Regions from separate parts of the Peribacillus sp. NPDC097895 genome, predicted to be linked through region 2. Evidence: predicted binding sites of a transcription regulator. Region 2 holds the regulator's gene; the other holds the start of a gene.
The links. The regulator NrdR, encoded in region 2, represses ribonucleotide reductase genes. The targets are predictions, from matches to a motif close to AACACNATATATNGTGTT.
Positions count from the first base shown of each region.

Region 1: ACQKMH_RS04675 (vitamin B12-dependent ribonucleotide reductase) is a predicted target of NrdR. The motif match lies at 4,281-4,298, and genes of this name have one in related genera.

Region 1 is NZ_JBNNSH010000001.1:968,445-985,191, reverse strand. It holds gene splB (spore photoproduct lyase) at 69-1,094, opposite strand; gene ACQKMH_RS04680 (hypothetical protein) at 1,231-1,416, shown strand; gene ACQKMH_RS04675 (vitamin B12-dependent ribonucleotide reductase) at 1,560-4,130, opposite strand; gene ACQKMH_RS04670 (lipoate--protein ligase family protein) at 4,522-5,358, opposite strand; gene ACQKMH_RS04665 (rhodanese-like domain-containing protein) at 5,573-5,956, shown strand; gene gcvPB (aminomethyl-transferring glycine dehydrogenase subunit GcvPB) at 6,108-7,565, opposite strand; gene gcvPA (aminomethyl-transferring glycine dehydrogenase subunit GcvPA) at 7,558-8,904, opposite strand; gene gcvT (glycine cleavage system aminomethyltransferase GcvT) at 8,922-10,028, opposite strand; glycine riboswitch at 10,160-10,243, opposite strand; glycine riboswitch at 10,247-10,334, opposite strand; gene ACQKMH_RS04645 (DEAD/DEAH box helicase) at 10,703-12,391, shown strand; gene ACQKMH_RS04640 (YqhG family protein) at 12,369-13,166, shown strand; gene ACQKMH_RS04635 (YqzE family protein) at 13,525-13,710, opposite strand; gene comGG (competence type IV pilus minor pilin ComGG) at 13,838-14,224, opposite strand; gene comGF (competence type IV pilus minor pilin ComGF) at 14,217-14,696, opposite strand; gene ACQKMH_RS04620 (hypothetical protein) at 14,644-14,982, opposite strand; gene comGD (competence type IV pilus minor pilin ComGD) at 14,969-15,430, opposite strand; gene comGC (competence type IV pilus major pilin ComGC) at 15,420-15,728, opposite strand; gene comGB (competence type IV pilus assembly protein ComGB) at 15,805-16,747, opposite strand, start outside.
Region 2 is NZ_JBNNSH010000001.1:610,451-627,197, reverse strand. It holds gene thrS (threonine--tRNA ligase) at 1-302, opposite strand, end outside; gene ytxC (sporulation protein YtxC) at 720-1,556, opposite strand; gene dnaI (primosomal protein DnaI) at 1,680-2,618, opposite strand; gene ACQKMH_RS02905 (replication initiation and membrane attachment family protein) at 2,605-4,017, opposite strand; gene nrdR (transcriptional regulator NrdR) at 4,082-4,543, opposite strand; gene speD (adenosylmethionine decarboxylase) at 4,809-5,189, opposite strand; gene ACQKMH_RS02890 (glyceraldehyde-3-phosphate dehydrogenase) at 5,547-6,584, opposite strand; gene coaE (dephospho-CoA kinase) at 6,744-7,343, opposite strand; gene ytaF (sporulation membrane protein YtaF) at 7,365-8,000, opposite strand; gene mutM (DNA-formamidopyrimidine glycosylase) at 8,074-8,907, opposite strand; gene polA (DNA polymerase I) at 8,927-11,551, opposite strand; gene hflC (protease modulator HflC) at 11,676-12,608, opposite strand; gene hflK (FtsH protease activity modulator HflK) at 12,605-13,639, opposite strand; gene pnpS (two-component system histidine kinase PnpS) at 13,903-15,681, opposite strand; gene ACQKMH_RS02850 (response regulator transcription factor) at 15,678-16,397, opposite strand; gene mdh (malate dehydrogenase) at 16,649-16,747, opposite strand, start outside.

The sequences.
Region 1 (16,747 bases), 360 kb from region 2:
ATCCGGTCTTTACATTTCTAAGCAGGATTAGAGCGATTTATGACAGTTTTATATAGAAATTCCCTTCATCAGGTAAAATACTGAATATCCGCTTTAGGGAAAAATTCCGCTATATACCCTCGAATGGTCGTTTCCAGTTCTGCGGCTTCTTCGGTTTGATAAACATATTTACCAATTCCATATCTGCCCCATTTATATTTACGCTTCGTTTCATCCAGTTCCAATTTTGTTTTCGGGTAGTTTTTTTGAATCACTTTTTTTGCTGGACCAGTGAACCGATGCTGGATTAGTTCAAAAGTCAAATCCGGAATATCCACCCCTTTTAATGCATCACTTAACCGTTCGAATAATTCATGGTAGCCTTCCTTCCATTCTTCATGACGATAAATTGGAGCTACGATAAAACCTAAGGGATATCCGGCGCCTGCCACTTTGCGCGCAGCTTCCATTCTTTCCTCAAAGCTCGAAGTGCCGGGCTCGAAATTCTTTATCACGTAACGTGAATTTATACTGAACCGAAATCTTGTTTTTCCATTATGCTTTGCATCCAAAAGGTGATCAACATGATGAAATTTCGTTACGAACCTGAGAACTCCATATTCACTTTTCCCAAAATATTCGATTGCTCTTTTTAATGAATGTGTCAAATGGTCAATTCCAACGATATCGGATGTACAGGCTGCTTCAAAACGGGTAATTTCAGGCTTTCTCTCATTAATATATTTTTCGGCTGCCTCGAAAATCTCATCAAGATTCACATATGTCCTAATATATGGTTTCGATCCGAGTGTTGTCTGTAAATAACAATAGTGACAATGCCCCATACAACCAGTAGCAAGCGGGATGGCATATTCAGCAGAGGGCTTGGATGAATCGAATTTCAATGTTTTTCTGATCCCGACCACAAGCGTCGACTTGGCGACACGATATTTTTGTAAATCATTTTCTCCAGGAAGATCCCTAATTTGATTATGTGATGTGGTCTCACGGATTTCAATATTCATATCCTCGAATTTCTTTTTCAATTCCCGGCCAAGTGGGTAATCCAGTGCCCTAGGCTCGATATATACTAACTGTGGGATAAATGGCTTCATTACCTTCTCCATTCTTTTGTGGATTTGTCATATTTTCAATCAAACTAGACAATCTAATTAATAAGGATAGTTTTTCTTTATTCTGTTATCCTCATGATTGTTTTTAATTGGTAAAATCAAATGAAGGAGTTGCAAAATGGCTAATAAACAAGAATTCTTGACAAATGGAATAGGAAAACAAGTGATGACTGTCCAAACAGATAATAAATATCCAAATCCCAGGAATATCCCTGGAGACTCTGTCGATAAATTTTCCGTATTGAAAGATGGGAACCAATACCTAGCCGAAAAGGAAATAGCCCAGCAAAATGAAAATGGTTGAATAATGCAAAGAGAGGACCGAATCCTTGGATTCGGTCCTCTCTTCTTTATCTATACTTTTTGTCTTGCTTGAACTTTTGATTTTTTATAAAACCCCGTTAAGATTAACTTTCCAGCGCACTTAACGACCTTCGTTCTTTCAGTTTACAGCCCGCATTTTAATTGTGCTCCACAATTCGTGCAAGTGTTGCATCCGCCCATTTCCTGTACTTCACCTTTACGGCAGACTGGACAAGTGTTGCCTACTTCCGACCCAATTGTAACATTCGTCGAACGCAGTTCATTTATCGTATCGACCAATACGACTTTTTTCTTAACTTCCACATCATTCAATTCGTCCATTTCAAGCTGCTCGTCCATTTGGTTTTCTTCCGCTTTGAGCGTAAGAACCTGACTGTCACGGCTGCCATCCACATACACCGTACCACCTTTTGCTCCGCCCTTATATAGACGTTCATATACTTTTTCAACTTGTTCAACAGTATATCCTTTAGGAGCATTGACCGTTTTACTGATCGAGCTGTCAATCCAGCGTTGAATGATGCACTGAACATCAGCATGTGCTTCAGGAGCTAATTCCATTGCGGAAATGAACCATTTTGGAAGCTCTTCTGTATCCGCTTCTGGGTGACGGTCCAAATATTCCTGTACAATGTCAGCCTTAACTTCAATGAATTTACCAAGTCGTCCGCTACGGAAATACGTGAAGGAGAAATATGGCTCAAGTCCTGTTGATACCCCAACCATCGTTCCTGTGCTTCCTGTAGGAGCAACAGTCAATAAATGAGAGTTGCGGATTCCGTGTGCAGCAACACTTTCCCTGATATCTTCCGGCATTTTTTCCATAAACCCTGTTTGTGTGAAGCGTGTTCTAAGCTCATCGGTTTCTTTATCCGTTGACCCGATCAGGAACGGGAAACTGCCTTTTTCTTTAGCAAGTTCCACGGAAGCCCTGTAAGCTGTAGTCGCAATCGTTTCAAACACCTTGTCAACCAGGATATTTCCTTCTTCAGATCCGTATTCCGTTTCACAGTAAATTAACAGGTCATGCAGACCCATTACACCAAGTCCAACCCGGCGCTCGCCGAGAGCCTGTTTTTTGTTTTCATCCAAGAAGTAAGGAGTTGCGTCAATGACATTGTCCTGCATACGCACACCGACTTCAACGGTAACTTTAAGCTTTTCGAAATCAACCGTTTTGTTGTCTTTATCAGCCATTTCCGCTAAATTGACAGCAGCAAGGTTACATACTGAATATGGAGCCAATGGCTGTTCACCACATGGGTTCGTAGCTACGACCTGTTGACCATATGCTTTAGCGTTAGTCATTTCATTAGCATTATCGATAAAGAAAATACCAGGTTCTGCAGAGTATGTCGCACAAATGTTTATTAAGTTCCAAAGCTCTTTAGCTCGGATTTTACGGTAAACACGAACTTTGTGACCCATTTTCTCCCATTCACGAACATCACCGACTTTATGCCATTCTTCATTATAAGTAGCCATTTCTTCGGCATTATAGCTTTCAACATCAGGAAAACGCAATTCATATTCTGCATCTTGTTCTGCTGCTTCCATAAATTCCTTGGTCAAGCAAATCGAGATGTTGGCACCTGTAAGAAAATCTGAATTATGGACACTGTACGTTCCGCCAGTACGTACCTTTTCCTCTGCATCCTTAATGATTTTCTCGCTAAATCCACCTAGACCGGGAATCTCTTTATAATTGATGATTCCTTGGTACATAGCAGATTCCTGTTCGGTATGCGGCGTGAACTTCAATTTATCCATCGCATATTTCTTGATGGCTTCATCTTTAGTGTTTTCCACTAGGTAACGCAGGATTCGGGGATTTTGCATTTTTGAAATGATGAATTCTGCAATATCCGGATGCCAATCAGCAAGCATGATCATTTGCGCACCGCGTCTGCTTCCGCCCTGTTCAACAAGATGCGTCAATTTCGCAATATCATCAAGCCATGACACTGAACCCGAGGATTTTCCATTAACCCCTTTTGCCAGCGTGTTTCTTGGACGCAGTGTCGATCCGTTCGTACCCACTCCGCCGCCGCGGCTCATGATTTCCATCACTTGTTTTCTATGTTCGGAAATCCCTTCACGTGAATCCGGTACGAATGGCATCACATAGCAGTTGAAATAAGTAACATCCGTATTGGAACCTGCCCCATATAATACGCGTCCTGCCGGGACAAAATTAAGGTTCTTTAATTCTTCATAGAATTTATTGAACCATTCCGTTCTTTTTTCTTCCGTGGTTTCAACTGAAGCCAAACCCGTTGCATTACGTTTCGCAATTTGTTCATAGTATATTTCAAGCGGCTTTTCGATAATATCCAACGGGCGGTTTATAATCCCCGTCTTCACTTCTTCCGGATTATCCAATACACCACGGAATTCATCATCCACCAATACCTTGGCTTTTTTCGTTTCCCAATCTATTTCAACGATGTGACCGAGACCCCGTGCCGGGAATTTCGGATCTTCCTTAATCGTCAACACGACGAAATCTCCTGCCGAGAGCGTGACTTTTTCAGTATCCTTAAAAGAATAGCGGTCAAGCATGACTAGACGGGACACTCCCTTATGCGTCATTTTCATATCAGCCGTTACAGGGTGCACCTGGGGAAATAAAGAAATATCCTTATTCAACCTTTCTAGATCAACCTTTAAAGCTTCTTTTATTACAACCGACATAATTCCCTCTCCTTTATATGTTTCAAGATCCGTTCTTGCCGCCGCAAAAATCTATATGTAGCCTTACATGTCCGTTTCGCTTAACAAGTACCCTAAATTTATCATAGCGAAACTCAAAAATCAACATATAGTGTCACTTTAAATATTTCAACCACTATATATTGTGTTTGTTTTGAATAACTTTTAATTTTGTCAAACGATAAATCAATTAATATAGTTAGCAAAAGGGAGGAAAATGTCGATTTACAATAATTTTTCATCAGATTTCAACTAATTTGGACCTTGCTTTTTCCCCATCCCTTTTAGGGCTTATCCCTGCAAGGAATAGCTAATTTGGTCAAACAAATCTGAAAAAACTTTTTTATTTTCCATTCTAATCACTCTGCTTTTTCTATCTCATGAAATTCCATTCATCGCTTTCATATTTGCTTTCTGCAATGGCTTTCACTTCCAACAATTGCTGTTCAGTGAGGACATATGGCTCTAAATCAATCGATAGTCCATCGGCAAAACCTTTTTCAAAAGCATCTTTCGCTTCCGGGATGGAAATCTTTCTACCGGCAATGTCATTTATCGCCACAGCTTTGTTCCTTAAGTTTTTTTGCATTCTTTCTTTAACCCTGTCATTCGAGAATTTAAATACGCTAAATAGCTTTTCCTCATCAAGATCAAGTAAAATGGCCCCGTGCTGAAGGATGACTCCCTTTTGCCTGGTTTGCGCACTGCCAGCCACCTTTCTACCCTCAACGACCAATTCATACCAGCTTGGAGCGTCAAAGCAGACGGATGATTTCGGTGCTTTTAAAGCCGCTTTCTCCTGCTCGGTTCGAGGCACGGCAAAATAAGCATCCAATCCAAGGTTCCTGAACCCCATTAATATTCCTTCCGATATGACCCGATATGCCTCAGTAACGGTAGTTGGCATTCCCGGATATGATTCTGGAACGATTACGCTATAAGTCAATTCATGTTCGTGCAGTACTGCTCGTCCTCCTGTTGGCCTGCGAACAAAACCAAGGCCCTGCCTTTTGACCTCTTCCAAATCAATTTCCGCTTCTGCCTTTTGAAAATAACCAATCGACAATGTCGCTGGATCCCAACCGTAAAAGCGTATGATTGGCGGAATTTCCCCTTTGCTTTGCCAATTTAAAAGGGCCTCGTCCAGCGCCATATTAAAAGCCGGTGAACAATACCCAGAATCTATAAATCCCCATTTTACTTTTGTCATCCTTACCCCTCATTTCAAATAGACTGTTTTTCGATAAGTCCGTTATTCCCCAAAAAAACTCACATGTAGTAGTTTAACAGACTTTAACACTCTAAAAAAGAAAGTGCTATTAAGTCGATAGAGAATTTGATGAAAATTCTTTTTGATTATTAAGTAAAGCAATTATATAATAAGTATTGTCTGTATTCGTTAAGGTAGAAGGGAGTTTTTATGTTTGGAACTATTATATACACTGCTCATCGTCGTAGGAGCGGTTATTGTGTATTCACTTTTTAATTGGTACCGCCAGCGTAAAATCGTTAAAACATTAACACAGGACGAATTTATCGCTAACTACAGAAAAGTGCAACTAATCGATGTGCGGGAACCGAATGATTTTGATAATGGTCATATCTTAGGCGCAAGAAACATCCCTATGACGCAAATGAAAACCCGCTTGGTCGAAATCAGGCCGGACAAGCCTGTATACTTGTACGCTCAAAGCGAAATCATCAGCGGAAGAGCTGCAGCCATGCTATACAAAAAGGGCTACAGGGAACTATTTCATCTAAAGGGCGGTTTCAAAATGTGGACCGGGAAAATCAAAGCAAAGAAATAAGACCCCATCTTTGCATGGGCTCTTTTAAATTAAAATGCCTTCATGTAAAAATGAAAGTTAGCTCATCGACTTTGATGAATTCTTTCACAAAATACATAACATGAAAAAATCCCGCCGGCAGGCAGGGATTTTTTTCATGTTAGCTATCAGGTTAGACTTGATAACGCAGAACCGGTTTTCTTGCTGCTAGAGTTTCATCAAGCCGCTTTATAACAGTTGTATGTGGAGCTTCCTGAACAACTTCCGGAGTTTCCTCCACTTCTTTGGCTATCTGGATCATTGCATCGACGAACGCGTCAAGTGTTTCTTTTGACTCCGTTTCAGTCGGTTCTATCATCATTCCTTCTTCCACGTTCAACGGGAAGTAAATGGTTGGCGGATGATAACCAAAATCAAGCAGCCTTTTGGCTATGTCGAGAGTCCTAACGCCCAATTTCTTTTGGCGACGTCCGCTTAATACGAATTCATGCTTACAATGGCGATTATATGGTAAGTCAAAAAATGGTTCTAACCTTCGCATCATATAATTTGCATTGATGACCGCATTCTCGGTGACGGCTTTAAGACCATCAGGACCCATTGAACGAATATACGTATATGCCCTTACATTTATTCCAAAATTTCCATAATAAGGTTTTACCCTGCCGATGGATTGCGGGCGATCATAATCCAGAACAAATTGCTCATCTTGTTTGACCACCTGCGGTTTAGGCAAGAAGGGAATCAAATCCGACTTTACGCCAACAGGACCAGAACCCGGTCCGCCGCCGCCATGCGGGCCTGTGAACGTTTTATGGAGATTTAAGTGAACCACATCAAAGCCCATGTCACCCGGGCGGGCTTTCGATAGAACTGCATTCAGATTGGCTCCGTCATAATAAAGCTTCCCACCAGCATCATGGACAAGTTGTGCCATTTCCAAAATGTTTTCTTCAAACAATCCCAGCGTATTTGGATTCGTCAGCATCAATGCCGCCGTATCCGATCCAACCACACGCTTTAAATCATCAAGGTCGACTAATCCATTTTCATCGGATTTCACTGTTATCGTTTCAAGTCCGGCAACAGTGGCAGAAGCTGGATTCGTACCGTGTGCAGAATCAGGTACAATCACTTTCGTCCGTCCTGTATCGCCATTCGCCTCGTGAAAAGCACGAATCATCATTAGCCCTGTCCATTCACCATGTGCACCTGCTGCAGGCTGCAGCGTCACTTGATCCATCCCTGTGATTTCCGTTAAATGTTCCTGCAAATCAAACAAAAGCTCCAAAGCTCCCTGAACAGTAGTCGGATCCTGATATGGATGGATGTGGGCAAAACCGTTAAAACGGGCCACATTTTCATTTATTTTCGGATTATATTTCATCGTGCATGAACCAAGCGGATAAAAACCCGAATCCACCCCATGATTACGTTTGGAGAGTGCCGTATAATGGCGCATGATATCCAGTTCAGACACCTCAGGAAGCTCTGCCTCTTCATTACGGATGTAGTCGGCAGGAAGAATTTCTTCGAGCGGAATAGTTGCCACATCCATTTCTGGCAGACTGTATCCGATTCGGCCGGATGTACTGATTTCAAAAATGAGTGATTGATCTTGATTATTCATGTTGATCCCCCAATTCCTGCGCAAGTGCATCAATTTCTTCTTTTGTTCTAAGTTCCGTTACTGCGACAAGCATATGGTCTTTCAGCTCTGGATAAACGGTCCCTAAATCAAAGCCGCCAATCATTCCTTTTTCAAATAGGTTTTTATTGATTTCTGAAAACGAAGAAGGAAGTTTAATCACAAATTCATTAAACGATGGACCATCGAACTTCAGTTCTATCCCTTTTTCCCTAATAGCTTTTTTTGCATAATGTGCTTTTTGAATATTTTGCACGGCCATTTCTTTGACTCCCTTTTTCCCAAGCGCGGTCATCGCAACAGAAGCTGCCAAGGCATTCAAAGCTTGGTTGGAGCAAATATTGGACGTGGCCTTATCACGGCGAATATGCTGTTCACGTGCTTGGAGCGTCAGCACAAATCCCCTTTTTCCATCTTCATCCACCGTTTGACCGACTAGACGGCCCGGCACTTTGCGAACAAGTTTATTCGTGACTGCAAAATATCCACAATGGGGGCCACCAAAAGCAGCTGGAATGCCGAATGGCTGGGCATCTCCCGTTACGATATCTGCGCCGAGTGAACCTGGTGGTGTCAAGGCTCCTAGTGCAAGCGGATTACTGGAAACGATAAACATGGACTTAACGCCATGAATGATTTCTTCCATTTCTTTCAATGGTTCGATGCGTCCAAAAAAGTTCGGATATTGCACAATCACTCCCGCAACGTCCTCATTGGCCAATTCCCTTAAAGCAGCCATATCCGTCACACCGTCTTTATAAGGAATTTCGATCACTTCCACGCGTTGGCCTTTTGCATAGGTCTTCACAACTTCCCTTGATTCAGGGTGTACTGCTCCTGAAATGAGGATCTTTTTACGGCGTGTATGGCCTGAAGCTAGCATGGCTGCTTCAGCTAGCGCCGTTCCTCCGTCATACATGGAGGAATTGGCTACATCCATTCCCGTCAATTCACAGATCATCGTTTGATATTCAAAGATGGCCTGAAGCTCCCCCTGTGAAATTTCAGGCTGATAGGGTGTATAAGCCGTATAAAATTCAGAACGTGATAGAACATGATCGACGATGACTGGTGCATAATGGTCATACACACCCGCGCCAAGGAATGATGCATAGTTTTTTAGATCCGCATTCTTGGCAGCAAGCTTCGATAATTCTTTCATTAGTCCAGGCTCTGATTTAGCTTGTTTGATGTCATATTCTCTTTGAAAGCGAACACTTTCAGGGATATCATTGAAAAGGTCTTCAACAGTAGGTACCCCTATCACTTCCAGCATTTCTTTTTTATCTTGCTCTGTCATGGGTAAATAACGATGTTTCATCTAATGACCATTCCCCTCTATTTACGTGGTTTTTTATAAAAAGGTGTTTGTATGATAACGGCTTTCAATCGTTTGGAACGGATTTCCACTTCGACTTCGGCATCCAATACCGAAAATTCTTTATCGATAAGTACCAATCCAACATTTTTCTTCAATGTTGGAGATTGGGTACCAGTGGTGACCTCGCCAATGACTTTGTCTCCGCTGTAAACCTTATAACCATGACGAGGAATGCCACGGTCAATCATTTCAATTCCTACAAGCTTGCGAGGAGCCCCGTTCTCCTTTTGCTCAGCAAGAACGGCTTTTCCGAAAAAGTCAGGTTCCTTATCCACTTTAACCGCAAAGCCAATCCCGGCCTCAATTGGGGTGATGTCCGCTGAAAGCTCCTGCCCATAAAGCGCCAGTTTTGCTTCAAAACGCAGGGTATCACGGGCACCTAAACCTATCGGCTGTATCCCTTCTTCCTTGCCAGCATCAAGAATTGCCTTCCAAAGATCCGGGCCATTTTCACTGCGGCTATATATCTCAAAACCATCTTCACCCGTATATCCAGTACGGGATACCATTGTGGAGATACCATTTATCATGACATTTTCCTTGAACTTGAAAAATCCAATTTCACTTAAGGCAGTATTTTCTGATAGTTTTTGCAATATCTTCTCTGCAGATGGTCCTTGAAGTGCTAGCTGTGTATAGTCACTAGATACATTCGTAATTTGGACATCTTCAGAAAGATTAGCTTGCAGCCAATTGAAATCTTTTTCTGTATTCGCTGCATTGACTACTAGCAAGTAATCATCCTCAGCCCTTTTATAAACGATGAGATCATCTACCGTGCCTCCGTTTTCATAACACATAGCCGTATATTGGGCACCACCCTGTTGCAGCTTTGATACATCATTGGTCATCATCTTCTGTAAAAAAGAAAGGCTTCCAGGACCCTTAACATCCACTTCCCCCATATGGGAAACATCGAATAAACCCGCTTTGGTACGTACGGCTTCATGTTCATCCTTGATACCCGAAAATTGGACAGGAAGTTCCCAGCCGCCAAAATCAATCGTTTTCCCTCCGCATTCACGATAAACCTCAAATAGTGGTGTTCTTTTTAAATTGGTCAAAAAATGACCCCCCTCGGATTTTTTATAATTAAATCGGCTTCAAAAAGCTTCTTGTCATACCCATCAGAAATCCTGAGTCATGATGTAAAAAAAGCACAAAAAAGGACAGAGAAAGCCCGTTTGAGCTTTTTCTCTGTCCTGAAACCTGAAAGTTTACCTATATAATAGGTTTTCCCCTTTGGTGGCCATCCCAATACGGGCGGCGCTCTCCAGAGTTGCGTCCAATAAGAGTTCTTTTGCCTGAGAGATTCACTGCTAAGTTTGCTCCTTCGGCGCTACATCCGTAGTCTCTCCCCTTATCTTCACCCGCATATAAAATGTCTACCAATGAAAGCAAGTGAACCACTCCCAACCATTAGTAAAGCATCGGAAGCATTTAAAGACCCCACACTCCAAAAACTTTCCGGAACCAATTGAATGATCTCCTTCAGTTATCATGGATAAAGCAGGAGCCTATTGCCCATACTAAGGGCACGTAAACTGAAAAATCGATATAAAATAATTCATTTTCAGCGTTTGGAAATTGGAATTTTCTAAATATACTTATATCCTACCCTAAGAAACTTATCTCTGCAATATCTTTTGGAGATAAATATTTTTCTTACTTTATATATGAAACGTTCGGATTTTGACCTTATATTAAGGAATTTATGATTTAAGAGGGAGTTATTTCTATGAAAATCAATATATCCTTCAATTCTGAATGGAATGACGAGTTTTTACAAAAGATCGAGAATGATGGTCCATGGGGAAATTGGGAGCTGTATAAGCTTGCTGTTCAAATGGAGGAAAATCTCATCATCCCTGATTTTGAAGGTTTACAGGCGCCCAAGCACCTTCCGCAATTAACCCCGCTTCCCCACCAATTGGAAGCAGCAAAACAAGTAGTGGAAAAGATGAATGGCAAGGCCATATTAGCCGATGAGGTAGGGCTCGGAAAAACAATCGAGGCTGGCTTGATCCTAAAAGAGTATATGATTAGAGGCCTTGTAAAAAAAGTATTGATTCTTGTACCGGCTTCCCTTGTGACACAATGGGCTTTTGAATTGAATACCAAGTTTCATATTCCAGCAGTCGTTCAGCGAAAAAGTTATGTTTGGGACTCCTGCGATGTGGTCATTTCATCCATAGATACAGCGAAACGCGCTCCACATCGTGATATCATTTTCAATCAGGAATATGACTTCATCATTATTGACGAAGCTCACAAACTTAAAAATAATAAGACGAAGAATTATGAATTCGTCCAAAATCTGAAAAAGAAATTTTGTTTACTCCTGACAGCAACTCCGATTCAAAATAAAGTAGAGGAAATTTTTCACCTTGTTTCGTTATTGAAACCAGGACACTTGGGAAATGCTTCACTCTTTTCAGAAAAATATAAAGGGAAAGGAAGGAACATAATTGAAGATGAACACCTAAAGGAACTGGTCAACACTGTAATGATTCGAAATCGGCGGGCTGATACTGGTATTGAATGGACGAAAAGGCATGTGGAAACGATCAACATTGAATTTTCCCCAACTGAACAGGCCTTGTACGACGCCGTTTCCCAATTCAAGCCGATTTCAGATGGATCAAAAGGTAGCGCCTTTTCGGCTCTCACCCTCCAAAGGGAAGCATGCAGCAGCAGAGAGGCAGTTTTTTATACATTAAAGAATATGAAAGCTAAATACGAACAACCCTCGCCTGACTTTTTGGCCAAGCTTGATGATTTATTTACTAAAGTGAATGAAACGGTTCAGAATTCCAAGGCTGAAAAAGCCTTGGAACTGATCAAGAAAATTGATGACAAAGTGATTATCTTTACCGAATATCGGGCCACTCAGCTATATCTTCAATGGTACCTACAACAGAATGGAATTTCTTCAGTTCCTTTCCGAGGCGGTTTTAAGCGTGGAAAGAAAGACTGGATGCGAGAATTATTCCAAAAGAATATACAGGTACTAATTGCTACAGAAGCTGGCGGGGAAGGAATAAATCTTCAGTTTTGTCATCACTTGATTAATTTTGACCTGCCATGGAACCCCATGAGACTTGAGCAAAGAATTGGCCGGATTCATCGGCTTGGTCAGGAAGAAGATGTGATGATTTATAACTTTGCCACGAAAAATACAGTTGAAGAACATATTCTAAAGTTACTTTACGAAAAAATTAATTTATTTGAAAAAGTAATTGGTGAATTGGATGATATTCTAACCAAACTGGATATTAGCAACATTGAAGAATATTTAATTGATGTGGTCGGTGAATCCAAGACAGAGGGCGAAATGAAAATCAAGATGGATAATTTTTCGTCGTTAATTCAATTCGCTCAATCGATGAAAGAAGGTGAGATTCATGCAGCAACAGGAAATTCATGAATTTTTAATAACATACTTTAATGCCAATGATTGTGAAATACTAGAAAATACATCAGCCCACCTAACAGTTCAATTGACGATTGAAATGGATAAAGAATTAATGAATCGTCCCTTTTATTGGCACTATCTAGAAAAAACAGGTGGCATTCCGAATCCGGCCAAGATTACTTTCATTACCGATCCAGAACATGCTCCACCAGATTTGAAGGGAGAAATGATTCATTTTGGATCTCCTCGCCTACATCAGATCATTCAATCAACAAAAAAGCTTGCAGGGTATACTCGGCTTTTTGAGAATACCGCTCCATCAAAAGGTGGGAATAATCCATTGTACCCCTGGCTAACCATGAATGTGAAGATATCTTATCAATGCGATCGTAAAAAAGATACCTTTATGTCGATCGGATTGAATTTAATCTCAGGCGAGATCATGGAAGGTTTTCACCATCGGGTTTTACCGGTTAAGGTCACCCCCAAAATACCGGATTACTCCTATACACTTTCACCGCTAATCATGCCAAAGAGTGGATTGGCAAGACTGGATACATACATCAGAAGAAGTTTCGAAGGGGATGACCATTCTTGGGCGGAAGAAGCCATATTGCGCTGGCAGAATGACTTGAATTTATTGGAGCATTTTTACAAAGATATGGATGAGAAAAGTGACAGCTATTATACCGAAAAAGAAGCATTAAAAGCGCAATATGAACCGAACATTAGAATCTCCATCATTAACGGAGGATTATTTTACCTTTCAGATAGAGCGTTGGGATAGGTAAACGTTGCTTAATAAAAAAACAGATGTCCTAGGATTGGGACATCTGTTGGCAAAAGGGGATTCAGAATGGTCTCATCCGGAACCATGATTTAAATAGGGCTAGGGGATATTTTATGGTTTTTACTGATTTGTGAAATGCTTATTGGATTGAAGAAATTTGCGACACGCCTTTCGAATAACTGGCTAGCCAAGACCCCGCAGACGCTTACGGCGAGGAGGCTTGGCAGAAAGTCGGCGGAAAGGGAGCGAATTTCTGAAAACAACTGGAACGTTTTTTAATGAAAAAAACTGTAGGCAAACTCGCTTTCTTCGAATTTGTCTACAGTCTGATTTCTCCTAAGATCGGACATTTAATTTATTTTTTTATATTATTCCTTACGAACATCGACAAAGCGAAAGGGACAATGCCAAACCAATGGGATATACCATGATTTTTATCCTCTTTTCTATGACGGCGCTTTTCTTTACGTTCTTTTCTAGTCAGATTGAAATATTCGACAAACTGTTGAGTCAGATATTTAATATAAGCATTAGTAGACATATAACATCACCCTATGAAAAGTATGCCCGGTTTACGCCACTTTTATTCCTCATGTGTTCCATAAACACATCCCTCACCCTTCAGGAGCTTTTAAAATGATCAACTAAGACTTCGTTGACCTAGAACATCACACAGCCTGTTTTTCTATCCATTCTGTCACTCTCCCCACTTCTATATCGTACTGAATGATGACCCTGCCCACTCGGTCATTTTTAGTTGTGGAAGTAAATTCAATATAAACATAAGGACTATCCTGTTTCGTCAAGGAATACCGCACCACACCATTTGGGTATGAAATCTCCCCTTGAGTGATCTTGGGGATTTCTCCTGCCCACTCTGCTGTCACATCCTTAACGGCAAGATGGACAAGATGATCTGCCACCAACGATTCTTCCACTTCTTTATAAAATTTTTTATCGATGATAAATTGATCGATCATTAATATCGTGAACATGATAAAAACACTCGCTACAATCATGACCATCGGGAAAACGACTCCTTTTTGATTATTCATCGACTTTCTTCTCATTTCTAAGGAAAGGGTGAAATCTTCGACTAAAAGTAGTCCCTGCTTTATCCGTTATATGGATAACAATGAAATTGCCATCCTTTTTTACCTCGAATTCCAAAATATTTTGCAAGATGACTTCATGTCCCATACCATTCACACGTCTGCGGACCATATCTTCATATTGCTCAATGGATGATAATTGTTCGCCCGATAGCAAATACAATTTATTTCCCATTACATCCTGAACTTTAGAACTCCTGACTTCCTGCTGCATTTGCATGGTAAAGACCTCCCACTCTTTAGGATTCAATTTGTCGTTGGCCACCATCTGGGTGTGAATGATTGAAAAAAGCTGTAAGACAAATAGAGATGTCGTCATTAAAATCATTAAAGAAAAAAGCATTTCGATCATCGTAAAGCCATCATTTTTTCGCAGCATCACAAATGGATTCACTTTTACCTGATGCATCTTCATAACGTACACACCCTTCAATCATTCCCGGTAATTCCCCTTTGTCCTTCCAAATCAATTCATACGATCTTTTTTGGATAATGATTTCCTGTTCAAGTGCTTGTATCTCCCCATCCACAAATGCCGTCAATCTTTCATATAGTAAATGGTGGGCTTCTGTCCTTATGACAACATTTTTCCGAAGTATCATTAACTCCTCAAGAATCGGTAAAATGGAAAGGATCAAGAATATACAAACAGAAAAGGCAGCTATCAGCTCAAGGTAGACATATCCCTTACAATTTCTCAATCCTGAACCTCCCCTTACCGATATTGAGCACAAATTTGTAATTTCCTTTTGACGTGTCAATCGTCAGCGTTCCGGCTTTTGAAGCATTTCCATATTGATTGAAATGAAAACTAAACCCTAATGTGCCACTTAAAAAGTGTATATCCTTTGGTATCTTTCTCTCTAGAACGATTCCATCATAAAATGATGAAACGGTATAAATCTTGTTCGTATTATCAAAATGGAGGTAAACCAAGCTTTCATGACTGATGGCATACTGTTGTGCATAGAAAAGGTCGTCTTTCAATTGAGAAAGAAATAGCCTATTTTCCATTCCTTTCGTGAAGCTAGGATATAAATTGGGACTGAGGGAAATCAGAAGCACAAAAATGAAGAGGACAATAAGGGTTTCCGTCAGGGTATACCCCCCATTCGAATGCTGTACATTCACGTTTCTCTTACTGAACAACTGTAATCTTTCCTTTGTTATCCAAACTTATATCATCTCCATTAGGACAGGAAGTCTGTTTAAGATACCCTTGACTTTCCAATTCATCGATACTTTTGGGCAGTTTTCCATTGTCAATCTCATATGCTTGCACCTGGGCTTGAGCCATCTTCACGAATGCTTCACATCCTCTAGAGTGGATCGTCGATTGATTCTTTGTAATATTGGGTATGGTAATAATTAGAAGAATGGATATGACAAGCAAAACGATAAGCATCTCAATTAGTGTAAAACCTTTTTCATTCATCACTTTCTTCATATCTTCCTGCTTATGAAACCATCAGGTTCCAGAAGGTTTCATGAGCAGATTCACCTCCAAAATTCATTAGTAAAATTTATATACCTTCCAGCAGAGAGAACATCGGCAGCAAAACCGCTAAATAAATGGAAACGATCAAAAGACCTATCAAAGAAAACATAAGAGGCTGGATGGTTTTCAAGATTGCATTCATTCTCTCTTCAATTCTCTCAAGCAAAAAACGACTATAATGAAGCAGCTCCGCATCAAGTCTGCCGTATTTTTGGCCATTTGCAGCTACAACTGGTAAATTCGCATCAAAATAAGGGAGCTCCCGAAAGATCACTTCGAGCGATCTTCCCTCGGTAAGATCATCCTTAATGATCGAGCATAGTTTTTGATAAAAAGGCTGCTGCTGATTTTTAGAGAACAACTTAATGCTCTCGTTAATGGATAGCCCTCCTGAAAGTAAACCACTTAATTGGCATGCAAAAAAATACGTTTCATATAACTTGATGAAGGTCCCTGATATCGGGATGCCCATTAAAATCCTTCTCTGTCTTAATGGGCATAATCCGTTAAACCAAAATCGTTTGAGTACATACATGAATAGGAGCAATCCGAGCAAAATGAAGGGGAAAACAGGGAGAATGAATGAAGCAGCTGACAATATTTTGAGGAAGATATTCTGCTCAACATTCATCGTGAAAAAAATGGTCTGAAATTCAGGAAGGAGGACACTCTGCAGAATATAAAACACGATACTTACAAAAAACACCAAAAACAAGGGATACACCATTAACTTTTTTACTTTTTCCATATCTTCCGTTCTTTTCTTCCAATATCGCCCTCCATCTTTCAACGCCCGATCCAGGTCGCCATATTGTTCTCCATAAAAAATATAACTTACAAGTTGTGGATGAAAATGAAGATGGGTCAACACTTGATGCAACGTATATCCGTTCCTTAAATCCTGTATAGCATGAGTAAAATCCCCTGCTTTCTTCTTTGATTCCTGAAACTCGAGAAAATGTAAAGCA
Region 2 (16,747 bases):
ATGACTGGACCAACACCGAATTTTGCGTTTTTGTACAAGCGTTTGATGGCTTGTGCCATTAAGTGGGCTGTACTGTGACGTAACACTTCAAGTGCATCCGCAGCATCCTGTGTAACGATTTCTATAGAACCGTCTTCTTCAATCGGGCGTTTCAAATCATATAGTTCACCATTGAATTTTCCGGCAATGGATTTTTTTCTTAAACCAGGACTGATGGATGCAGCGATGTCTTCAGTTGTTGTGCCTTTAGCAAACTCCTTAACCGCTCCGTCAGGAAAAGATATTTTCAGTAATTCAGACATTCAATTCCACTCCCTCTTATTGATAAAAAATATTCTTACAGGTATCCGATTCCATTACAACACAAAAAGCCCGCCCCTGTATAAAAACAGGGACGAGCTTAGTCATAAATGTCATTAACCCGCGGTTCCACCCTCGTTCCATCTTGCTTTTCACGGCAAAATGGCACTTGTAACTTGGTAACGGCAGCTTCCCGTCAGCTCATATTCGCAAATTGATTGCTTTCCGAGCCGAAGTTTAAAGGTGGTAAGTGCTCCATGCGAATAGGAAGCTTTCAGCCTGATGGCTCCCCTCTCTGATAAACGGCAACTAGAATACCCTTGTCCTCATCATAACTTTTTGTTTTTTAATAGTATGTAGGAAATTATAATTTGTTATACGGTGAAAATCAAGGTTAATTTTCTCTTTTCCAAAAAAGTTCATTCGAATGACTTTGAGAATGACGAAAGCGGCAGGACGGTTGCCCGCTCTTCGAAAATTCTTGAGATGGTTTGAATCAGTCCCTCTTCCTTGTCGTCTGTATAGATACACAAGTTTTCAGGAGCAATCGATAGCAGCGGGGCAAGTATCACTGTATCGAGAAAAAGTGAACTTTTGGCAAGAAGCCTCCTATCGATCAAACTATTAATTTTTGGTCGGTCAAGTTTGCTGTATTCCTGATCATAGAATTGAAAACCGTCGCAGTTGACAAGGTGAAGCTTCCTTAATTTCGACTCCTGCCCATGAAGACAATCACGGAGAGTAGCTATGAAATTTTGATAGTCCTGCTCCAACTTATATTCATCGATGGCCTTAACAACATACTTTTCCAAGGAATGCTGGAATGACTTTAAACGGAAGGTCGTAAAAGAATCGAATGAAAAAGATACCTGTCCCTCCAAAATGCTTTGAAGGCCGACCTCAATCGAGCGTTTCTCCGTACTGAATGTCTTCTCCTCATTCTTGGCCCTTTCCCCTTCAATGATTGATGAAGCAATCTCAAGGATGGCTTCAATTTCTTCCCGTTCTCTATAGAAAAATTTACCGACTATTATTTGTTCAAGAATAGGAAGCGTCTTTTCTTCCAATAAGAATGAATGAAAGGCATCACGAAGCAGGATTAGCCATTTATCACCTGAAGACTTCGTCATATCCATATGCATACCTTGTTGCGGAAGAAATTGAATGTATGGTCGAAATTCTGCCCCTAGTGGATGGACAGAAACGAAATTCAGTAATTTCAAAGCCTCAGAATCATTTTGAAACAAAATTTGCACTACGACATCCCCCCTTCCCCCTTGCTTCTTTTTTCATGTATATGGGGATGCGGACGTGTTTAGAAGTAGGATGGGCCTTGTATTAAGAAAAAAGTGATCTCTATATAAGAGATCACTTTTTTTTTACCTTCTCCGGTTCACTCCATCCAGCTTGACCGGCTCCGCTAAATATTGAATTCTTTCCAATACCCTGGCAGCCTTCACTTCTTCCTTTTCACCACGCTGCGAAAAAGTAAGGTGATTCTCCAGACCATTCATGTCAAAGTTAGAAGTGAAAAACGTCGGCAGGTTTTCCAGCATCCTGAATTGTAAAATCGGACCAAAAACCTCATCGCGCCCCCAGCTCGTCATCGACTCTGCCCCAATATCATCCAACATGAGGACAGGTGCCGTTTTCACCATTTCAATTTTTTCATTGACCGTATTATCACCTATCGATCCCTTAAGTTCCCTTAGGTAGTCAGGTACGTAGACAATAAGAGAGGAAATTTGCCTTTCAGCAAGTTCATTGGCAATAGCACCTAATAAATACGTTTTTCCAACTCCGAACTTCCCATATATATATAAGCCTTTTTGCCTTTTGCCTGGCTCATACTCCATGATGAACGACATCGCCTTACTCAATACACCCAAGCGTTTGTTTTCATCATCCGTTTGTGAAAAATCCTCGATCGTCGCCTTTAAAATATCCTTCGGCACGTATAGGCTGCGGATCAGTTTTTCCCGTTTCCGCTTTTCATCCTCTGCCAATTTCCGCGGACAGATTTCATAATTCAGATTCAGGGCTTTCCCCTGAACGACCAATTTTGGATAATAACCATGCATCATATTGATGCATCCATCCAGGCTTGGACATTTATCACACTTATTGCTTTGTGAAGTGAATTCATAAAGTTTTCCTAAGTTTTTATCGATCATTTCCTTCGTGACAGTCGAACTGTTGGCATTTAAAAACAACCGCACCTGTTCGTCCTCAAAAATCTCCTGTTTTAGCTTTTCATAACGCTCTTGAAATTGGTTTGTATTAGCCAATTTATTAAGGGATCTATTAATCTTTTCCATCGTTCATTTCACCTCCTGCTTTCCACTGCTTCCATTTCTCCTCGAGCTCACGTTTCTGGGCATTCAATTCAGGCTGATCCGCATTCTGCTCCTGTTGTTCTTCTTCCTTTTTCTCAAGCCACTCCGGAACCACTTCTTCCCGAATCGCCTTTTTTCGGCCGCCCTTTGCAACATTCCTGCTTCCTTGAGCCCAGTCTTGATATTTCCTGTGTTCATTTTTAGCTAGTTCCATCGCTTCGATGACGGTGGAAACCTTCAGCCGTGCCCAATGGCCTGCCAGCTTTTCCACATAGCCCTTCGTGAATTTCATATCCGTTTTGAGCATGACATATTCAATTAAGACATTGACGACACCTGGATTCAGCTTTTGATTGATCATCACGCCTTCCACCACTTTCAAATCACCGCTTGATGGTTCTGCACCGCCTGACAATTGCATCAGCCGCTCCCGTGGAGAAATCGTCTCCAAATGACGGATCAGCTCTTGTTCCTGCGTTTTCGGTTCTTCTTTTTGTGTCCGTTCACGAATCGGCTGCACACGATTGACAAGGGAGGGCATATCGGCCTGCCTTTCGATTTGATACCAATCCCTTGCTGCCTTTCTGAGGTTCTCCTCATCGATCTCATCATCCAATGAAACGGCATCCATTACTAGTTTTTGCATTTCAAGCGGATCAATGCCATATAAAAAGGCAAGTTTGGCAATCGTACTTTTTATTTTCGGTGTAAAGGCCTTTTTCGGTACGATTGAGGATTTCATCCCGGCAAATAAAAGTTCAAAATCAAATAAGCTGTCAAATCCCGATGGCTCGACTCCATCCGTCCGCTCAATGAATTGCTGTTTTGGCATCGGTTTCCATTCATTTTTTGCTTCATCCGTTACATATAATGAGTCCAAATGATCTGAGGAAAATACCTCCACAAAAGATTTAGTCACACTCTCATATTGATCCGGTTCAATATGATCATCACAAAAGAATCTCTTTAACCGGTTGAATTGTGCTTTACCAATCTTTTTGTATAAGTAGATATTCAGCATTCCATCCGTGAAAAACTGCTGGGGGGACAACGGCGGGTTCAACTCATAGATAAATTCCTTCGTATCATTTTTCGATTTCTTGTATACATTCAACAAACCGATTCCCTCAAGTAAAAGGCGTGCTTCGTAAATATCACCTAGCTTAAGGCCGATGGTATTCATTAATTGATAATGTGAGGAGGTTTCCGACCATAGCCTGTTTTCCTCCAACTCACTCCATAACGTCATGTATAGACTAATACAGATAGGTCCAATAAGAGGTTGATATAGTCGGGTCAGTATTTTCCGATCATAATCATGAAGCAGCCCCGCAGATGAGACCATGTATGAATCCGCTGGGAGCAATTCTTGCCAATGCATTGACATCTCCATTCAAACCTTTCAAAAGATGTAGTGAAAAAAGAGCCAAAGTAAATCTTCAGCTCTACTTTCTTTCTTTATTTATTAAATCTTTCAATTCATCGATAAAGACATTAATATCTTTGAATTGACGATAGACGGATGCGAATCTAACATAGGCAACCTCATCGACTTCTGCCAGCTTGTCCATCACCATTTCGCCGACATTGTCGCTTTTCACTTCCGCTATGCCCTGGTTGCGCAGTTCTTTTTCTACATAACTGGTAATTTGCTCTAGTTCTTTCAAGGGAACCGGACGTTTTTCACAAGCCCTGATTAAGCCACGCAGGATTTTATCACGACTGAACTCTTCCCGTGTCCCGCCTTTTTTCACTACAATGAGCGGTGTTTCCTCCACCTTTTCGAATGTCGTGAATCGAAAACCACATGCCTCACATTCACGGCGTCGTCGAATCGATTTACTTTCATCGACTGGCCTGGAATCGAGCACTCTTGTTCCATTATATTGACATGATGGGCATTTCATCATTATCAGCTCCGTATTTTATGTAGGACTCCCCTATCTAAATGTTCCCCAAGGAATTACTTTTCTATCTTAATCTTATATTAAAAGGAACGGCCAGTACAAGTAAAAAGTGTAACTTCCAGCAGCAAGCACTTTTGATCAACCATTTGAAGTCCGTCATCAAAGTCTTGTGCTCTTTTGGCACGTACCATTAATATTAAGCAGGTTGCCGATTCATGGCATTAAAAAAGAGATGCACCCATGGCATCTCTGTGTATACGTTTTTTTATAGGGCACTTATATTGGCTTTTTTCATTTGTACAGGACCTAATCCACGTGGCAACTCCATGTTTTCACGAGTTTGCGCATTCAAAGCATCTGCAATATAATCTGCTGCAATATTCGGATCCAAGTTACCGCAAGTATAGACATCAATGCTGGCATAGCCGTGTTCTGGAAAACTGTGAATCGTTAAATGTGATTCAGAAATGATGACAACCCCACTAACTCCTTGTGGAGCAAACTTGTGAAAGGCAACTTCGCGTACCTCTGCACCTGATTTCAAAGCAGCATCAACAAAAATCTTTTCAATCAAATCGATATTGTTCAGTTTTTCAAAGTCACAACCCCAAAGTTCAGAAATGACATGTCTACCCATTGTTTCCATAGTGTAAGCTGTTTCCATATTAAGCTTCCCCCTTACCATGATTTAAAAATAAGTTCTGATAACTACCACGGGGGAAAGTTAGTCCAAAGAGGTCCTAACCCTTTAAGTAGCCATCATGCAAACCGCTTTTGAAGAAGTTCACGATTCATAGTATATATGGTTTGAATTTTTTTTGCAACTCCAAATTGAATTTTTAGAAAGATAAACTTTATATGTAATAGGGATATAGCGAAGGTTCCAATGTAGAACTAATTCTGTTTTCGTGTTTATTCAGCGCCTAAAGCAGCCAGGAATTAAATGATCACTGAATTAAAAATAGCCCGCTAAAAAAAACTTAGCAGGCTCGTTTTTTATTCATTATTTTACTGATAACTCTACTTCGGAAGTTTTTTTCAACTCGGACGCAACTAATTTCACAAGGTCCACTACCCGGTTGGAGTAACCCCACTCATTATCATACCAAGCCAAGACTTTCACTTTTCTGTCACCAATCATCATCGTCGTTAAACCATCGATGATGGCAGAGTGAGGATTCGTTTTGAAATCACTGGAAACTAAAGGTTCCATCGTGAATTCCATGATTCCTTTTAGTTCATTTTCTGAAGCGTCGATGAACGCTTGGTTCACTTCTTCAATCGTTACATCCTGGTTTAAATCCACAACAAGATCGACTAAAGATACGTTAGGTGTCGGTACGCGTAACGCCATTCCGTGAAGCTTGCCTTTTAATTGAGGCAACACCAAGGAGATGGCTTTTGCAGCTCCTGTAGTCGTAGGAATGATGCTTTCCGCAGCGGCACGGGCACGTCTTAAGTCTTTGTGCGGGTTATCGATATTATTTTGATCATTTGTATAAGAATGGATCGTTGTCATTAAACCGTTGTTTATGCCGAATTTTTCATCAAGGACTTTTGCAACAGGTCCAAGACAGTTAGTTGTACATGATGCATTGGATATGACAAAATGCTTGTCAATTTCCAGCACTTCCTGATTGACGCCCATTACAATGGTAACGTCTTCATTTTTACCCGGTGCTGATAATATCACCCTTTTTGCCCCTGCTTCTAAATGAAGAGCCGCTTTAGAACGATCATTGAATTTTCCAGTAGCTTCAATTACAATATCTATGTTCATCTCTTTCCAAGGCAATTGCTTTGGATCGCGGTTATTTATTAGTTGTACTCGGCGGCCATTCACTACTAGTGAATCATCTTCCGCTATAATGATACCGTCGAATTTACCATGTATCGTATCATACTTTAGTAAGTGGGCTAAAGTTTCAGCAGGATAGCTTGCATTAATGGCAACAATGTCCAAACTCTCATCTAATATGGCCTTTCGGAAAACCATTCTTCCAATTCTCCCAAATCCGTTAATCGCTATTCTTGAATTCATTGTTCGGACCCTCCTGAAAATATTAATGTTATACTTATTACCTCTCATATGCAATTAGTATAACATAATTCAATTGAATTGTGCTAATAAAAATGCGGATTACACTTATTTTTTCAACATAAAAGGAAGAAACCTGGAGGTTTCTTCCTTTTATGACACCTATATGACATGCCAATCGCTAAGTATGGCCTTCACCTGCTTCTTCGTTTCGGTAAGGTCCCCGTTATTATCGATGACGGCATCCGCCAAAGCCTTTTTATCAGCCAAGGGCATCTGCGAATGAATTCTGGCGAGAGCATCCGTCTCCGATAGACCATTCCTGTTCATCAAGCGTTCCAATTGAACTCGCTCATCTACATATATCAGAAGCGTTTTTTCCACCATGTATGTTAGCTTACTTTCGAATAGGAGCGGAATATCCATGAATACCGTTTCTTCACCTGCCGCAAGCGCCGCTTCCGTTTTGAGAAGCATCCACTTTCTGACGGCTGGATGCACGATGCCATTCAAAAGCAATCTTTTTTCCTGATCATGAAAGATTATCGCCCCTAACTTCACGCGATCGATACTCCCATCCGTCAATAAAATATCTTCTCCAAACGTTTTCACCACTTGATGATACGCTTCTTCACCTGGCTCAACGACAGCACGGGAAGCCAGATCTGCATCTACGATCGTGAATCCGAGTTCCTGTAAATAGAGGCTGACACTGCTTTTCCCGCTGGCGATGCCCCCAGTGATTCCGATGATTTGTCCCATAAGCTCCCCCTTTTAAATCATTTAACATAACTTGAATAAGCCGATAAAAATTAATAGCACACCTGGAAGAAAGGTCAAATGCTGGACAACTTTATTATTTGAAAGCAATTTCCCGCTTTGGAGTCCGCTCCATATGAAGATTGAACTCATAACAGCGATGCATCCAGCGAGGATGATTGGCGATATTCCGATCATGGCCGCTCCAACCCCGGCCCCGAACGCATCCAGCGATAGTGCAAACCCAAGCACAAGCGCTTCAACCCCAGTGATCGTACCTGATTTATCAAAATCGGCATTCAATGGTTTTTGCAAAATATTGATGACTACCCCAAGTGATTTTATTTCAAAATTAAAGATGATTTTTTCATGATATCTATCTTCATTCAGTTCTTTGTCAGGCTTAAAATACTGGTATACCATCCAGGCACCAAGAATAATGAGAATGATGCCCCCCGTTTTTTCAGCCGCCCCGATAGATATGAGCTGACTGATGAATTGTCCGATGACCATCGCTATGCCCAAACTCAATGCAGAACAAAAAGAGATGACCGCTATTGACTTTAAGGGGATTTTCATCTTCCGCATACCAAATGTTAAACCTACTCCAAATCCGTCAATACTAACTGCAAAAGCAAGAAAAATAATTTGTAGCCACATCGGAATATTGCTCCTTCCATCTCGTGCTACCCTAGTATATGGAAGGAGCCCATCCGATGTGTTTGAAAAAACATTAGCTCATGTAAGGCTGGCATAATGGGCAAATATGTGTGCCGCGTCCTGCAACAACTAGCTTTTCCAGTGGTGTTCCGCATGTTTTGCAGTTCTCGCCTTTTCGTCCATAAACATTCAGTTCTAACTGAAACATGCCGATCTGTCCTTGAGAATTGACGTATGAACGAATCGTACTTCCTCCTTTTTCAACCGCTTCACCTAATGTTGCAATGATTTCTGCATGCAACTTTTTGATTTCTTCCATTGAGAGTGAAGAAGCTATCCTTTCCGGATGGATACCAGCACGGAACAACGACTCGTCCACATATATATTTCCAATTCCAACGACAACCGTTTGATCAAGGAGAACTGGCTTGATTTTTCTGTTGGTTCTTGCCAATTTCGCACTGAGCCCCTCGACTGTAAAATCTTCTGATAGCGGTTCAGGCCCTAAATGCAGCAACGGCAGCCTCTCAAATTCTTCCCCTTTAGCAAATAGGTGCATCGTACCGAATTTCCGAACATCGCGGTATCGAAGTTCACTGCCATCCGTGAAAGTGAAAATCACATGGGTATGCTTATCATACGGCTCTTCTTTTGGATGTACCCCGTATTTTCCCTCCATCCTTAAATGCGAAACCATCGAATAATCATCCAATGTGAAAATGAGGAACTTGCCCCGACGCCCTATACTCTGAATCGTCTGCCCTCTTAGAGCATCCTGGAACTGTTCGACAGGCTCAGGGGCTTTAATGATTTTTGGCCAGAAGACGGACACTTCCTTGATCTCTTTTCCGATTACTAGCTGCTCTAATGTTCTTCTGACTGTTTCCACTTCTGGAAGTTCTGGCATTACAATCACCTATCTTTTATTATTTGGCATCAAACCATGTTGGCCCGAAGGCATAATCCACTTTAAGGGGCACGTTCAATCCAATGGCATTTTCCATTTCCTCCGGGACGATCACTTTAAGTATTTCAAGTTCCTCGGGAGGAGTTTCAAAAATCAATTCATCATGCACTTGAAGAAGCATCCTAGTTTTCAGCCCCTCTTTTTTCAGGCGCTTATTCATATTTATCATGGCAAGCTTGATGATATCCGCGGCACTCCCTTGAATTGGCGTGTTCATCGCTGTCCTTTCGGCAAAGCTCCTGATGTTAAAATTCCGGCTTGTGATCTCAGGTATATAGCGACGTCTTTGCATTAATGTCGTGCTGTATCCTTTTTGACGGGCTTCATGTATGCTGTCTTCCATATATTCCTGGACACCAGGAAAACTCCTTAAATACTTCTCGATGAACTCTCCAGCTTCTTTCCTCGTGATGCCAAGACTTTGCGATAGCCCATAGTCACTTATGCCATAAACGATTCCAAAGTTGACCGCCTTAGCTTGGCGCCTCATGTTCGAAGTGACTTCTTCTGCGGGTACATGGAACACATCCATCGCTGTTCTTGTATGAATGTCCATACCAGCCTGGAACGCTTCAACCAATCCGGCATCATTGGCGATATGCGCCAGCACCCGCAACTCGATTTGCGAATAGTCAGCAGCAAAAATGATCCAATCCTTTTCGGAAGGAATGAAGGCCTGCCTGATTTTTCTGCCCTCTTCAAGTCTGATCGGGATATTTTGCAGATTGGGATCTGTTGAACTTAACCGACCGGTCTGGGTCAATGCTTGATTGAAACGGGTGTGCACCTTCTCCGTTTTGCCATTGACCACTTTGAGCAAGCCTTCGATATAGGTGGATTGCAACTTTCCAAGCTGGCGGTACAGTAATATTTCCTTAACGATATCATGCTGGCTCTCCAGTTTTTCCAGCACATCAGCTGATGTGGAATAACCTGTTTTAGTTTTCTTCATGACCGGGAGCTCCAATTTTTCAAATAGGATGGCCCCAAGTTGTTTAGGTGAATTGATATTGAAAGCCTCTCCGGCCAAATCAAAAATTCTTCCTTCAATGGTTCTTAAGCGAATGGCTAATTCCTGCCCCATGTTTTTCAGCCGGCCAATATCCACCTTTATGCCCTGCCATTCCATATTTGCAAGGATGATTGACAAAGGCAGCTCCAGATCCGTTAATAAATCATATTGCTCAAACTCATGAAGCTTATCAACCATCGGCTCTTTCAAAGAAAGAATCGCCTTCGCTTTTCTGGCGATATGCTCCCTTAATTCTGCTTCCTCAGGTAACTTGCGTTTTGCGCCTTTCCCATAAAAAGCATCATCGGTTTCTAGACGGATAGCACCTTGAGTTTTCGTGATTTCCGCCACTTCATCCACTGATTCTGCTGGATCCAGAATATACGATGCCAAAAACACATCAAAATCGATGCCTTTTATTTCTACTCCTCGATGGCGGAGTGCCACAACCGTACGCTTCGCATCGAAAACCGTTTTCTTTTTTGTTTCATCTTCTGCCCAGGATTTAAATGCCTCGGAACTCAAAGCATTTTCTCCATGAAAGTAAAAATGACCATGTTCATTACTGATGGAAATCCCAATAATGTCTGCACGATGATAATTATCTTCTAAGATTTCAACATATAGAGCACTTTCATCCGCAAACATTTCTGCTGTCATTTCAGCCGTGTGGACCTCTATCTCTTCCTGTTCAAGCGGTACACTTTCCGTAACATCCAATTTATCGAGCAAAGTAGAAAAGCCAAGCTCTTTATAGAATGAAATGACTCGATCTTGATCCATTCCACTGTACTCGGTCTCGTTTACGGAAACTTCAAGCGGAGCTTCCCTCGTAATCGTAGCAAGCTCCTTGCTCAGCAGCGCCAGGTCTTTATGTTCTTCTATTTTCTCTTTCAATTTTTGTCCACTTACTTCATCAATCGATTTCAGAAGATTTTCAACGGTTTCAAATTGATGCAATAACTTAAGAGCGGTCTTTTCACCAACACCTGGTATGCCTGGTATATTGTCGGAGGCATCTCCCATCAGTCCTTTTAGATCGATGATCTGTAAAGGGGATAGACCGTATTTTTCATGGATATGCTTTGGAGTATACTCTTCAATTTCAGTAATCCCCTTTTTCGTAATGGAAACCGTCGTACTAGGGGAGGATAATTGTGTTAAATCCTTATCACCGGATATGACTTTCACTTCAAAACCATCTTTTTCGGCTTGTAAAGACAGTGTACCGATAATATCATCGGCCTCGTAATTCTCCAGTTCATATCTTTTTATTTGAAAACAATCGAGCAGCTCCCGAATGAAAGGAAATTGCTCGGATAATTCAGGCGGCGTCTTTTGACGTCCTCCCTTGTATTCTTTAAATGACGCATGTCTGAATGTCGTTTTTCCAGCATCGAACGCAACTAGGATGTGCGAGGGTTTTTCTTCTTCAAGAATGCGGTTGAGCATCATGGTGAATCCGTATACGGAATTCGTATGTACCCCTTTATCATTATTCAAGAGCGGGAGTGCAAAAAACGCACGGTAAGCAATGCTATTTCCATCTATGAGTACTAACTTTTTATCCAAATCCGTCTTCCTCCAGTCATACAGGTTCATGTATTCCAGCTTCTATTAAACGCAAAAAGCCGTTCATTTTCTTCCTCTATTCTACCATGAGTAGAAGCGGAAAGAAAAATGAACGGCAACGCGGTTATTTAGTATTTCCCATTAACAAGCTCGCATAAGGGGAATCCGATGGCAGAACGATGACTGTTTGATCTCCAATCGTTTTTTTGTAGGATTCAAGAGTCCGGTATAGTTTATAGAATTCGGGATCTTTGGAAAAAGATCTATTATAGATTTTCGCCGCTTCCCCTTCCCCCTCGGCCCTGATCACTTCTGCATCTGCCTCTGCTGTCGAGAGCAATTCTTTCACTTTCCGATCAGTGTCCGCAATGATCCGGTTTTTTTTCGCATCACCTTTTGATAGATATTCTTGGGCTTTTGATTCACGCTCGGAAATCATCCTCTTGAAGACCGATGCTTCGTTTTCGGCAGGCAGGTCGGTACGTTTTATCCGGACATCCGTCAAGCTGATGCCATAACTGTCCTTTTGCAGCAGTTCGTTGACTTTTTCCGTTATCCGGTCGTTCAAACTTCCTCTGGATGACTTCTCATCATTGATGATTTCATCATAATTCAATTGGCCCAACTCTGAACGGACTGCTGAATAGATGAACTCTTCCATTTTCGTTTCCGCATTGCCGAGCGTCCTTGCATTTGTAATCAACTTCTTCGGATCTTCTATTCTCCAAACTGCATAATTATCTATCAGCATCCGCTTTTTATCTTTCGTATTGATTTCCGCCTCAGATACATCAGAACTCATTTGATACTTCGGCAGGGTCATGACGGTTTGAATGAAAGGCACCTTTGCCTTTAATCCAGGGGTCTTATCGATTCTTACAACCTCACCGAATTGACGGACGACTTTATATTCTCCCTCTTTGACGATATAGACATTGGTGAAAATGATTAGCAGCAGCACAATCAGAATAATGATGAAAATGCCACTTTTAACATAGCCTCTCCAGTGAAAATCACCTTTCTTCAGCTCATTGAAATCTATTATTTTTCCTTTCATTGTTTAGCACCCCCTTCCCCTGTCGCTTTTTCTTCGGATGCATTCTCGTTTTTCGTTTCTGCTTTTTGGGCATTATCTTCATCAGGGACAGGCGCTTTTTTCGTTTCCTCTTTTTCTAGTGAGCGAAGCGGCAAGTACTTCATTGTATTTCCATCATCATTCATGATATAAATCTCGGCATTGGGCAATACTCCTTCTAGGGTCTCGATAATAAGACGGTCCTTCGTAATCCCTTTATTGCCTTTATACTCACTGAATAATTTTTCAAAGACCGCAACATCCCCACGGGCTGCTTCCGTACGGGCAGCTTTATCCCCGTTGGCCTGAGAAATGATGGCGTCTTTTTCCCCTTCCGCTTCATTCATCCGTTTATTTTCATATTTATCCGCTTCGTTGATTTTCGTATTGGCCGTTTCACGGGCATCCGTTACATTCGTAAATGCTTTCCGCACTTCTTCATTCGGTAATTCCACGTCCTGGAGTTTAACCGCAGATATGGAAATACCGACATCATATTTCTCCATTAGCTGCGACAATAATTCCCGTACATCTGCTTCTATTTGGGCTTTGCCGGAAGTAAGTGCATCATCGATTTTGGTGCTGCCGATAATGCTCCGTAAAGCGGCTGAAGTCGTATCATATAATATTTTCTCTGGATCATCTGCATTGTATAGATATTTTGGAGGGTCCGTGATTTTCCACTGAACCACTAGGTCGGCTAGCACAATATTTTCATCACCCGTAATCATTTTGGTCTCACTCGGGTAATCCTTCACCTCGCCATCTTCTTCCTTATAGCCAAATTTCAGACTGAATGTTTCTTTCGATAGCTTCTCAACCGATTGAATCGGCCAAGGCAGTTTAAAGTGAAGTCCTGGTTCTGTAATCGTCTGCTCCACCTTACCAAAAGTCATTATGACAGCTTGGTCGGATTCATCAACCGTATACCAGGTCGATATCGCAACCACACCCAAAATTAAAATAAGAAAGACTAGTCCTGTGATCGTATATATTCTTTTTAAGCTAACGATATGTATCACCCCTTCTTTGCTTGTTATATCTTATTTACGCAAGGAAGGGCCTAAAGTTTCATGGAAATCAAATATTTTCCTTAAAAAATAGGAAAGAGGAATGATTTCCAGAGGTATAGACAAAATTTCAAAATTAAAAGACAGAGACTTAGTGTCTCTGTCATTGTTTAACTCCTTGGATGAGGGGTTGTACAATCATTGTACCCCTGCATCATGAAGACTGTTTTAAGAAATTGTAAAGGAAATGTAAATTCACGGTCATGCTACATTTTTCCCTTTAAACTTTTATTTAGCGTGACTGTAAAAGTCGTCCCGGTGCCTGGTGTGCTTTCCACGTTGATTTTACCTTTATGGACTTCTATTATATGTTTGACGATTGCCAAACCAATGCCAGTCCCACCCGAATCACGGCTCCTTGCCTTATCGATCCGGTAAAACCGTTCAAAGATCCTCGGCAGTTCTTTTTCTTCGATGCCGATGCCGCTATCTTGGACGGCAATATCCACGGTCTGTTCATTTTCCATGACATTCACGGTGACCCTTCCGCCATTTGGTGTATAGGTCATTGCGTTCGTTATCAAATTAATGAAAACTTGTTTGATCCTGTCCGAATCCCCTTCAATAAATACCGGGGTTTGTGTTGCTTTAATTTCAAGGGAGACTTCTTTATTCTTCATCTTCCCTATAAGCATCTCTTGTATTTCACCAAGGACTTTCGAAATATCCACGACGCCTGCTTTCAAAACGAACTCCTGCTGCTCCATTTTTGATAAATTCAGAAGCTCCTGAATGAGTTCTTGCAGCCGATCACTTTCTTTCAAGATGATCGATAAAAAATATTTCAAGGTCTCTTCGTCTTTTAAAGCCCCATCTAACAATGTTTCTGAAAAGCCTTTGATAGAAGTAATCGGGGTTCTCAACTCATGGGAAACATTGGCAACGAAATCCTTACGCATCTGCTCGAGCTTTTTCAATTCGGTGATATCATGGAATATGAGCAGGATCCCCTTCCATTCATCATGATTTCCGATTATCGGCGCCCCGTAAATCTCAAAATGCTTCCGTTCTATAGCAAGTGATATCTTCACTTGGCGTTTTATCGTTTTTTCCGTTCGAAAGATCTCTTCGATGATGGAAATCACTTCCTGATCTTTAATGACCGAGTAATATTCTTGAAACAAAAACGTACTGGCGTTTACATGGAATATTTTTTTGAATTCCCGGTTGATCAAGGTTGTATACCCTTTACTGTCTATTAACAAGACACCACTTCCGATATTTTCAACAAGTGCTTCCAGACGATCCTGATTCATTTCCCTCGCCATCTCTGTTTCTTGTAAATTCCTCGCCAAAATGTTCAAAGAAGTTGTCAGCATTCCCGTTTCATCGGAATTCCGCTCGTATGTCCGCGTTCCATAATTCCCTTTTGCCAGTTCAATGGCTGCCATCGTCGCTTCCTCGATCGGACGGGTATAATATGAAGTGATTTTACTCGCAAGCATGAGAATGATGATCAAGGCCACCCCTAAACAAATGATCAATATTTGCCACATTTGCTTATTCACTTGATTGATTGCCTCAATTTCGTTGCTATGAACGACAAACCCTTCTATCTCTCCGTCCTTTTCAACTGTCTTCCAATAATAATGGAGGTCCGATTCCCCTTCAACCACTTCATACCCTTCCCCACGCTTAAGCCCTTTTTCCAAAGTTATTTTACGAAGGACCTTTGCATGGTTTTTAAGTATTTCATTAGATGATGTGGAATCATATAATATCTCTCCACTAGTGGAGAGAATGGTTAAGTTTGAATCTAAAAGGGGTGTCAGTTTTGCCGTTTTCCCTTTTTCCAAAAAGGATACGATCCCCCCATGTTCTTGTATATATGTAGAAATGAAAAATGTTTCGTTCTGTATACGTTCATTGAATGTTTTTATATAATAGCTTTTGAACAAATGTCCTAATAAAAAGCCCACGGCCATCAGGACGACCATCACCAGCATGATGAGGGTATATAAGAGCTTTTTACGATAGGTCGTCATTCTTTTTTAGGCTCCTCAAGCTTATAACCCAATCCCCTGATCGTTTTGATGTAAAGAGGTTTTTTTGTATCCTTCTCTATTTTTTCACGGAGATGGCTAATATGCACATCGACAATTCGCGAATCTCCCGCGAAATCATAATTCCATACTGAACTAAGCAGTTGGTCCCTAGTTAATACTCTTCCTTTATTCTTAGCCAAATGTAAAAGTAATTCAAATTCCTTTGGAGTCAATTCTAATTGCTGTTCATCAAAAAATGCTTCGTATCGATCCGGAAATACTTTCAAGTCCCCTAACTTCAAGAGACCATCTTCCTGATCATGACTTGTCTCACTGCCATTGGATTGTAACTGGGATCTTCTTAATATGGCCTTGATCCGGGCTGTTACCTCCCGCGGACTAAATGGTTTGGTTAAATAATCATCCGCCCCCAGCTCTAGTCCCAGCACTTTGTCAAATTCATCATCCTTAGCTGTCAGCATCAAGATCGGTATATTGATCTTTTGCTGGCGCAGTTGTTTACATACTTCAAGACCATCCATTTTTGGCAACATCAAATCCAATACGACTAAATCTGGGCGTATATCCACAGCAGCCTCCAGCCCTTGTTCTCCATCCAAGGCCGTGATTACCGAATAGCCTGCTTGTTCTAAATTGTACTGAAGTAAGGTAACTATTGATTGTTCATCATCCACTACGAGAATTTTCTTTGACATTAGATCCTCCTGAATTACGTATTACCCCATAGACCAAATTTTTTTAGTCTACTCATCCAATTCCATTATAAAGAATATTATAAGAAAATTACACATAAAAAAACACATTGAATGTATTCCTATCGTCAGCAAGTGCATATAAGTACCGAATTGTCCCAGCCGTCTCTAGAATCGGATAAAAAAAACTGCCCGGAGACGGAAGAAGGCCTTAGCCTCCCTTCCATTATTCCGGGCAGTATGTTCAAGAGCTCTTATTGAAGAACTTGCATTACTGCTTTAACTGATTCAACTGATTTAGAAAGTGCTTCTTTTTCAGCTTCAGTCAATTCTAGTTCGATGATTTGTTCAAT